2 regions of the Sulfuricystis multivorans genome follow, and region 1 is predicted to be linked to the other one. Evidence: riboswitches for the same ligand, from Rfam matches in the RefSeq annotation. Region 1 holds a riboswitch; the other holds the start of a gene.
The links. A riboswitch is a leader RNA that binds a small molecule or an ion and turns the genes downstream of it on or off. The one in region 1 is predicted to bind cobalamin.
Positions count from the first base shown of each region.

Region 2: it holds a riboswitch for cobalamin, as region 1 does, so the genes downstream of both, EL335_RS11890 (TonB-dependent receptor domain-containing protein) here and EL335_RS14205 (ribonucleoside triphosphate reductase) in region 1, are expected to answer to the same signal.

Region 1 covers NZ_AP018720.1:91,403-96,267, reverse strand. The annotation lists gene EL335_RS14210 (EAL domain-containing protein) at 1-2,319, shown strand, start outside; cobalamin riboswitch at 2,456-2,667, shown strand; gene EL335_RS14205 (ribonucleoside triphosphate reductase) at 2,810-4,865, shown strand, end outside.
Region 2 covers NZ_AP018718.1:2,371,690-2,376,554, forward strand. The annotation lists gene EL335_RS11880 (ABC transporter ATP-binding protein) at 1-335, opposite strand, end outside; gene EL335_RS11885 (FecCD family ABC transporter permease) at 473-1,459, opposite strand; gene EL335_RS11890 (TonB-dependent receptor domain-containing protein) at 1,463-3,298, opposite strand; cobalamin riboswitch at 3,412-3,617, opposite strand; gene EL335_RS11895 (hypothetical protein) at 3,731-3,925, shown strand; gene EL335_RS11900 (cell division protein ZapA) at 3,936-4,256, shown strand; RNA gene ssrS (6S RNA) at 4,290-4,471, shown strand; gene EL335_RS11910 (phasin family protein) at 4,615-4,865, opposite strand, start outside.

The sequences.
Region 1 (4,865 bases):
TTCGAGACCCTCACGGCCGGGACCTACGATGCCGAGTACGTGCGCCATCGTCTGCGCGTGGGGCTCGCGCATCAGCGCATCGGCCTGGAAACGCAATGGTATCTCGGGGCGTACGCCAAGTATCTGTCCGATGCGCTGCCCGACCTGTGGCAACGTCTCGGCGGCGATCCCGACCTGGCCATCGCGACGCTCCAGTCCCTGCTCAAGATCGTCCTATTCGACATGGGGCTGGCGATGGACACCTATGTCCACGCGGACCGGCAGGCGATCCTGTCCCTGCGGGAATACGCGGAACTGGTGTTTTCGGCGATCCCGGATGGACTGGCCGTGCTGACGGCCGACCTCACGGTCATCTCGATCAACCGCGCCTTCGCCCGGCGCTTCGAGTTGAGCGAAGCGGACGCCCACGGCCGCCCGCTCGCGACGCTGATCCGGGCGGAAGGGCTCGACCGACACCTGCGCGAGGTTCGGGAAAGCGGCATCGTCAAACGCGACCTGCTGTTCGAAATGGCGCGCGTACCCGATGGCCCGCTCATCCCGGTGCGTGCCACCCTGACTGGCATCCGCCTTGCGGAAGAAGAAGAAGAAGAAGAAGCCCGTTTGCTGCTCATCGTCGAGGACATGACCGAGCAGGCCCGGCTCCAGGACGCCTTGCTTGAAAGCGAGGCGACCCTGTTGCGCGCCCAGGAGGTCGCCCGCATCGGCAGTTGGCGGCTTGATCTCGTCGGTGGCGACTTGACGTGGTCGCCGGAGGTCTTCCGCATCTTCGGCATCGACAGGAATACATCCGTCAGTTATGCGGTCTTTCTTGCCTGCGTCCACCCGGAGGATCGGGAGATGGTGGATGCGGCCTGGCAGGCGGCGCTCGCGGGCGCACCCTATCACCTTCAGCACCGCATCCTCGCGGCCGGCGAGACGCGCTGGGTGGAGGAGCGCGCGCAGATCGAATTCGACGACGAACGACGACCGATCAAGGCGGTGGGGACGGTGCAGGACATCACCGACCGCAAGGCGGCCGAGACGCGGATCGAGTATCTGGCGTTCTACGATCCGCTGACCGGCTTGCCCAATCGCGCGCTCTTCATGGACAGGCTGCATCATGAGCTGGCTGCCGCCGAACGGCGCGGTCAACGACTCGCCGTGCTCTTCCTCGATCTTGATCGCTTCAAGGATATCAATGACACGCTAGGACACGACGCGGGCGACCGCGTCCTCGTCGAGGTGGCAAGACGTTTCCGCGATGCCTTGCGCGAGGAGGAAACGCTGGCGCGGTTGTCGGGCGACGAGTTCGTCGTTATCGCCTCAGACTCGGGTAAGGCCGCCGTCCGGATCGCAGAACGGGTCGCCCAGGCACTGGCGCATCCGATCAACGCCGGCCGTCAGGAATTCGGTATCTCCGCGAGCATCGGCATCGCGATTTTCCCGGAAGACGGTAAGTCCAGCGAAGAACTACTGAAAGCCGCCGATATCGCCATGTATCGCGCCAAGGGCGGCGGAGGGGGTGGCTACCGCTTCTATCGGGCCGAGATGGGCGAGGAACTGGCGCGCCGCCTCGCGATCGCACAGCGACTGGAAAAGGCGCTTTTCGCCGGACGGCTGCAACTCCATTACCAGCCGCAGGTGAATCTGATGAGCAGAAGCCTGATTGGCGCAGAAGCCCTGGCGCGGTGGACGGATTCCGAATGGGGTGCCGTCAGTCCCGCCGATTTCATCCCCATCGCCGAAGAACGCGGCCTGATCGTTCCCTTGGGCGAATGGGCGCTCGCCACGGCATGCCGGCAAGTGCGGCAGTGGGAGGCTCGCGGTTGTCCCGCGTCCTTCCGGGTAGCGGTCAATGTCTCGGCCCGACAATTCGAGGACGACGGCTTCGTTGACGCTGCCATACGGATTGCCCGGGAAAACAAGACTCGCCCCGCTCTTGTCGAGCTCGAGCTGACGGAATCCGGCATGATGCGCGACCCGGACAGAGCCGTCGAGATCACCCATGCCCTGGCAGCCGCCGGATTCGCACTCTCCATCGACGACTTCGGTACCGGCTATTCCTCGCTGACCTATCTCAAGCGGTTCCCGGTGAAGAGGTTGAAGATCGACATTTCCTTCGTGCGCGACATGCTCAGCGACCGCAATGATCGCACCATCGTCGGCACCGTCATCGCGATGGGTTCCAGCATGGACATGGAAACCCTGGCCGAAGGCGTCGAGCATGCCGATCAGGCGTCGGCCCTGTTGGCCATGGGATGCTCCCTGGCGCAAGGCTTCCATTTCGGCAGGCCAGAGCCGGCCGACGGTTTCGAGGCGCGCTGGCTAGCCAAGGGGTAATCCGGTCCCCGCCAACCGGCCAACTCATCATGCCACTACATATAGTGCCCTCAGTCGTTACTCGCACTATATCTAGTAGGTTCCACTTGACAGTACGACATTCACAAAAGTAGACTCCCCCGCGTCGTCCATGATCGGACGACGCAAGCGTCGCGGTCGCCCCCCCCGCAAGGGGTGAGGCGCGAAGAGGGAATCCGGTGACGAATCTTGGATTCGAAATCCGGGGCTGCCCCCGCAACTGTGATCGGCGAGTCTGGCGCCAACCCATGCCACTGGAACTTTTCCGGGAAGGCGGGCGCGAGATGACGACCCGAGAGCCAGGAGACCTGCCGCGACATCGGTGGTTCGTTGTTGTTGGGCGGGGTGTCCCTGGCACGAGGTCGATGATGTTTGCGTTGGTTTTTTCCTCCTTGCGCGTTTCTGCGCGACCGGCTCACGCCAGTCGCGTCTCCTCGTCCTGTCCGGTTGCCACAATTCGAGGAGAGCACGCATGGAACGTTCCCACATCGACCTGAATCTGGCCGCCCCCCCAGATGGTTCGCCGCAGCGGCGAGGGGGCGCCGCGCATACGTCCGGCAACTTTGACGTCTGCAATACTGTCTCCGCAGCATCGACATTGATTTTCCAAACCAGCGGTCTCCCCATACGCATCGTCAAGCGCAACGGCCGCGACGAACCCTTCGATGCTGCGCGCATCGCCTCGGCGTTGATACGCGCCGGCGCGGCCAGCGGCGAGTACGACGAGAATGAAGCGCACTTGCTGACCGCGCGGGTGCTCAAGGTGCTGCGCCACCGCCACGGCGGCACGGCGCCGACCGTGGAACAAATACAGGACATCGTCGAGCAGACGCTGGTGGACGCCAACCACCTCGGCACCTTCCGCGCCTACGTCGCCTACCGCGACCAGCACCGCCGCCTGCGCGAAGACCGCAAGACCCTGGTGGACGTCGCCGCCGCCGTCGACGAATACGTCGGTCGCGCCGACTGGCGCGTGCAGGCCAACGCCAACCAGGGGTATTCGCTCGGTGGCCTGATCCTCAACGTCTCCGGCAAGGTGGTGGCCAACTACTGGCTTTCCCACGTCTATCCGCCCGAGATCGGCCAGGCCCACCGCGACGCCGACATGCACATCCACGACCTCGACATGCTCTCCGGTTACTGCGCCGGCTGGTCGCTGCGCCAGCTGCTGCACGAAGGTTTCAACGGCGTGCCCGGCAAGCCCGAGGCCGATCCGCCCAGGCACTTCTCCAGCGCGCTCGGCCAAATGGTGAACTTCCTTGGTACCTTGCAAAACGAATGGGCCGGCGCGCAGGCTTTCAGCTCTTTCGACACCTACCTCGCGCCTTTCGTGCGCAAGGACAAGCTCGACTACGACGCCGTGCGCCAGGGTATGCAGGAGTTCATCTACAACCTCAACGTGCCCTCGCGCTGGGGCACGCAGACGCCGTTCACCAACCTGACCTTCGACTGGGTCTGCCCGGAAGACCTGCGCGAGCAGATCCCGACCATCGGCGGCGTCGAGATGCCCTTCGCCTACGGCGACCTGCAGGTCGAGATGGACCTCATTAACCGCGCCTACATCGAGGTGATGAGTGCCGGCGACCGGCGCGGCCGCGTATTCACATTTCCGATCCCGACCTACAACATCACCGAGGATTTTCCCTGGGAATCGGAAAACGCCGAGCGACTGTTCGCCATGACCGCGAAATACGGTCTGCCCTACTTCCAGAACTTCATCAACTCCGACATGAAGCCGAACCAGATCCGCTCGATGTGCTGCCGCCTGCAGCTCGACCTGCGTGAGCTACTGAAGCGCGGTAACGGCTTGTTCGGCTCGGCCGAGCAGACCGGCTCGATCGGCGTCGTGACCATCAACTGTGCCCGTCTCGGCTACCTGCATGCCGGCGACGAGGCGGCGCTGATGGCGCGCCTCGATCGCCTTGCCGACATGGCGAAGGACAGCCTGGAGATCAAGCGCAAGGTGGTCCAGCGCCTGATGGATGATGGGCTGTTTCCCTATACGAAACGCTACCTCGGCACGCTGCGCAACCACTTCTCCACCATCGGCGTGAATGGCATCAACGAGATGGTGCGCAACTTCACCGGCGACGCGCACGACATCACGCATACCGAGGGCCACGCGCTGGCGCTGCGCCTGCTCGACCGCCTGCGCGAGAAGATGCGCGACTACCAGGAACAGACCGGCAACCTCTACAACCTGGAGGCGACGCCGGCCGAGGGCACCACCTACCGCTTCGCCAAGGAGGACAGGAAGCGCTGGCCCGGCATCCTGCAGGCGGGCACGCCGGAGAAGCCCTACTACACCAACTCCTCGCAGCTGCCGGTCGGCTTCACCGACGACCCCTTCGAGGCGCTGATCCGCCAGGACGAACTACAGACGCGCTACACCGGCGGCACGGTGTTGCATCTCTACATGCGCGAGCGCATCTCCTCACCCGCAGCCTGCCGGCAACTGGTGCGCACGGCGCTGACGCGCTTTCGCCTGCCCTATATCACCGTCACGCCGACCTTCTCGATCTGCCCGA
Region 2 (4,865 bases), on a different replicon from region 1:
GGTTCCGTCTGCGCCTGCGGCAGATAGCCGCGCCGCCTTGCCGCCTCGCGAAGATTCCATGCCTCATAGGGCTTGCCTTCCAAGAGCAGCGTGCCACGTTCGGGTTTGCGCAGGCCGGCAAGAGTCGCCAGCAAGGTCGTCTTGCCCGCGCCGTTTCTGCCCAGGATGGCCAGCCGGCTGCCGGGCGAAAGATCGAGATCGAGCGCCAGACAGACCTTGTGCAGGCCGACGCTGACGGCAATTTGGCGCGTTTCCAGAATCGGAGCTTGCGAAAAATTCTGCTGCGCGGCCCGCTGGCTGCGTTGCGCGGTGCTCGCTCCCTCGCCTAACTCCATGTTATGTGGTTCCGGCATAACTTGCGCTTCGCTCCTGTTAGCCTGCACCGAAACTTCGCCTTCGGCTCGTTTTCTCGGTCGCTCCGCTCCGGGCGCCTTGCCATCAGCCCGCTCGCGACGAATTTTTTCACAAGCTCTCACGTCTTTTTGCCCAGGAGGTAGAGGAAGACCGGCACCCCAATGAGCGCGGTGAGCACGCCGACCGGCAGCTGGATCGGCGCAAAGAGGCTGCGCGCCGCCGTGTCGGCCAATACGAGGAGGCTGCCGCCGGCGAGCGCCGCCGCCGGCAGCAGCAGGCGCTGGTCGTTACCCTGTGCCGGCCCCAAAGCGAGGCGCACCAGATGAGGCACGATCAGGCCGACGAAGCCGATCGAGCCCGCTGTGGTGACCGCGCAGGCGGTGGCCAGCGACGCCGTGAAATAGACGAGCCGCCGCACGTCGTGCGTGGCCACGCCGAGCGTGCGGGCGAGCTCCTCGCCGCGCGAGAGCACATTGAGATCGCGCGCGCGAGGCAGCATCACGAAAAGGCAAATGAAGAGCGCGAGCCCTGCGGGCCAGGCAACTGAAGCCTGCGACAGATCGCCCATCAGCCAGAACAGCATGCCATGCATCTTCTGTTCCGGCGCCAGCGTCAGGATCAAGGCGATGACCGCGCCACAGCCAGCGGCAACCACGACGCCGGTGAGCAGCAGCCGCGTCTGCGTCCAGGCCCCATCGCCATGGGCGAGACCAAACACCAGCAGCATCGCCGCAGCCGCCCCGAAAAAGGCCAAGCCCGATACGGAAAGCCCGGCAAGCCCCAACGACATCGCCAGCAAGGCGCCCACCCCGGCCCCGCCGGAGATACCGAGCACGTAAGGGTCGGCCAAGGGATTTCTCAGCAGCACCTGCATCAGGCAGCCGGAGAGCGCCAGAAGCCCGCCCACCGCAAAGCCCGCTGCCGCCCGCGGCGCGCGCAAACCCAGCACGATCGCCCGGTGGGGTGTCTCGTTGCCCGCGGAAAGCGCCCAGAGCTCCTGCGGCGCCACGGCAATCGAACCTACGGCCAAGGCCACGCCGAGGCTTCCCAGCGACAGAAGCGTCAGCAGGCTGAGCACCCAGACGGCGCGGCGGCGGGTGGGCATGGTTTATCGAGGCTGGTAGCGCAAACCGACGAACACCATCGTACCTGGATTGGCATAGCCCCAGGCCGTCTCGTATTTCTTGTCGAACAGGTTGTCGATGCGCCCTTCGAGCCTCAGGTCGCGGCCAAGCCGAAAGTGCGCAAACAGATTGACCAGCTCATAGCGCGCCATCTCCTTCGTTTCAGTCGCGGTATCGAAGCGTTTGCCGACCGCGACGAGCTCGGCACCGGCGGCCCAAGCGCCGGGTTCAAAAGCCACGCGCGCCTTGGCTTGCTGCGCGGCGCGCCGCGGCAGTCGCTTGCCGGTGTCTTCGTCATAGGGGCGCATCAGATCGAGCGACAGTTGCGCGGACCAGGCGCCCCAGTGGTGGCCAGCCGTGAAACTGTCGCCTACGATGCGGGCGCGGCCAATGTTGAAAGGCACATAGACAAAGCCGCCGGTATTCTGCCAACTGATCAGGTTCTTGATGCGGTTGTCGAAATGGCTCCAGCCCAAGTGCGCCCCCGTCGGGCCGCTCCAGTCGAGGCCGATCTCGCGGTTTCTCGCCGTCTCGGGTTGCAGATTGGGATTGCCGTGGCTGCCCCAAGGGCTCGTGTAATACAAGTCATTGAACGAAGGCGCCTTGAAGGCCGTGCCGAAAGCCACGCGAGCAGTCAGCGTCGGCAGAATCCGGTAGCCATAGGCGAGACTGCCGGTGGTCTTGGCCCCGAACTGCGAATTGTCGTCGTAGCGTTGCGTAAGCTGCCATGAATGATTGCCGAGCCGCGCCTGCCAGCCGCCGATCGCTGATCGCACCGTGCGTTCCTTGACGCTGAAATTCGTCGTCGATTCGACGTCCTGCCGCAGGTCTTCATAGGCAAGCATCAGGATGCCCAGCGGCAGTTTGACGTCGTTTTGCCAGGACCACTGCTTTTGCTGGGTGGCAAAGAGGCTCTTGGCAGGCGAGAAATTCTCGCTGCGATCCTTCGATTCGCCATAGCGCAGCGTCGAGGTCCAGGCATCGAACAGACGGTTTTTCGCATACAGCGACCAGACGCTGGTTGCGTCGTCGTTATAGGAATCCACCGTCGCGGCGCTGAAGCGATCATCGTAATGGTTGCGCGAATCGATGGTCAGGAAGGTCGCGCCGAATTCCTGGCCTTTGACAGGGGTGACGGCAATGCGGCCTTGCCATGAGGCATTGCGGTAGCCATCGCGATCGCGGTGCAGGGCATCGAGTTTGGGCAGTGTTGCATCCCAGCCCGCCGTTTCCAGTTTGGCGGCTTGCAGACTGTAGGCAATCAAGTCGCCGCCGCCGGACAAACCGACCTGCGCCTGCCAGGCGCCGTAACTGCCGGCGCCGGCGAAGGCCTCGGGTTTCATCGGCCCTTCGCCCTGCCTGGTGAAGATCTGCACCACGCCGCCGATCGCATCCGAGCCATACAGCGAGGAAGCCGGCCCGCGCAGGATTTCGATGCGCTCGATCTGCGTAAGCGGCAGGTTGGTCAGTGAAGGCTGGCCGAGGGTAGCCGAGCCGAGCGGCACGCCATCGACGAGCAACAGCGTGTGGCCGGCGTTCGTGCCGCGTGTGAAGAGACTGGTCGATTTGCCGATGCCGCCGTTGGTGACGATTTGCAGGCCCGGCTGCTGCGCGAGCAGGCTGGGTAGCGTCGTCGCACCGGCGGCTTCGATGTCTTCACGCGTGATGACGGCCACGTCGGCGAGCTGCTCATCGACGCGGGTCGGGATGCGCGTCGCGGTGACGACCACCGTCGCCTCATCCTCGGTGGAGCCAAAGGCGGGTTGGAAGGCAATGGAAACGGCAACGGCGAGCGCCGTCTTGGCAAAGCGAGATTTCATGTCGGACTCCCTGTTTGGCCAGCGTCCCCGCAGGCCAGTCGAATGGACAACGAATGCACAGGGAATGACGGCGTGGGCAGGGCTTTGCCGACGCGCCGCACCCCGCAGCGCATTCAACCGGATCGAACGAGGCCGGTCTCCGGGCTTGGAAGTCTTGTTTCGCCGCCTTCCCAGGAGTTCTCCCAGTGGCATCGAGGCGAAACCTCACTTCCTTACCGTTGCGGGGGCAGCACAGGCCTCATTGTTGCCAATTCACCTGTTTCCCGTTTCACCCGGACGCGAGATTCGCGCCCTAGGCACCTCGAACGAAGCGACGACGATTATAAGCGTGCCGTGCCGCCAGCGCCGACTTTTGGCTGAAACGCGAAATTGCCTTCAGAATCTTGGCGAACTGCTTGACCAGCAATCTTTTTTCCCACAAACTGCGCGGTCATGGACGTTCCCCTCGCCAGCCTCGAACGAAAAGTCGAGCAGATCATCGCCTTGTGTGAAACCCTGCGCGCCGAGAATCGCCAGCTGCGCGAACGCATCGGCGCGCTCGAAGCAGAAAAGCGCGGGCTCATGGAGCGGATGACGACCGCGCGTTTGCGGCTCGAAGGGCTGATCGACAAGCTGCCCGCCGAATGACGGAGCCCGCATGACGAGCACACTGGACATCAAGATTCAAGGACGCGAATACCGCGTCGCCTGTGCGCCCGAGGAGATCGACGCGTTGCAGGCGGCCGCCGCGCTGCTCGATGCGCGCATGAATGAAATCGCCAAGGCTACCCGCAGCACCGGCGAACGGCTCGCCGTGATGACGGCGCTGAACCTCGCGCACGAGCTGAACTCAGCCCGTCAGAATGCCACGGCATCGCCTACCGATCAAGCCGTTGACGCCGGTGAGACGCTGCGTAGAATCCATGCCATCGAAGCACGGCTGGACGAAGTGCTCGCGCCGCAGGAAAAACTGTTCTGACGGCAGCACACCCGACCGCCGCGCTTCACCGGTTTTTCCCTGCGGTGTTCGCCAAGGCCATACATTCCTTGAACCTATGCCCATTGGCATCGGTCGCCGCCCAAAGACGCCGCCGTTGTGATCGCCCCTTCGTCGGGTGAACCTGAAGCGGCAGGAAAGCGACCACACTGAACTCCGGTTCAGGATGCCGGCCAAACGGCACGCGCGGGGAACCCATCTTCGATGGGCGCGGAGAGTCCGCGCCTTTTTTCTCCCCAAAAAAAACCCAGACCTTGCGGTCTGGGTCAAACGGTTCCGTTGCGGAACCGGAGGAGGAGACGTTGCAACCTAAATCGTGGTCGGCCTTGCGGCCGGAAACTCAGGCGGCCTTCTTCGCCTTCGGAGCAGCGGCGCCGACGGCCTTGACGGTCGCGGAAGTCGCAGCGGCGACATTCGCTTCGGCCATCTCGGCAACCTGGCGGGCGGCCTTGTTCATCGTTTCATAAGCCGAATTGGCGGCCGCCAGCGCAGACTTCACGGCAGCCACGGCGACGTCGGAGCCGGCAGGGGCGTTCTTGGCAGCCTTGTCCAGGGCGTTGGCGACGTTCTTGTTGATCTCCGCATACTGGC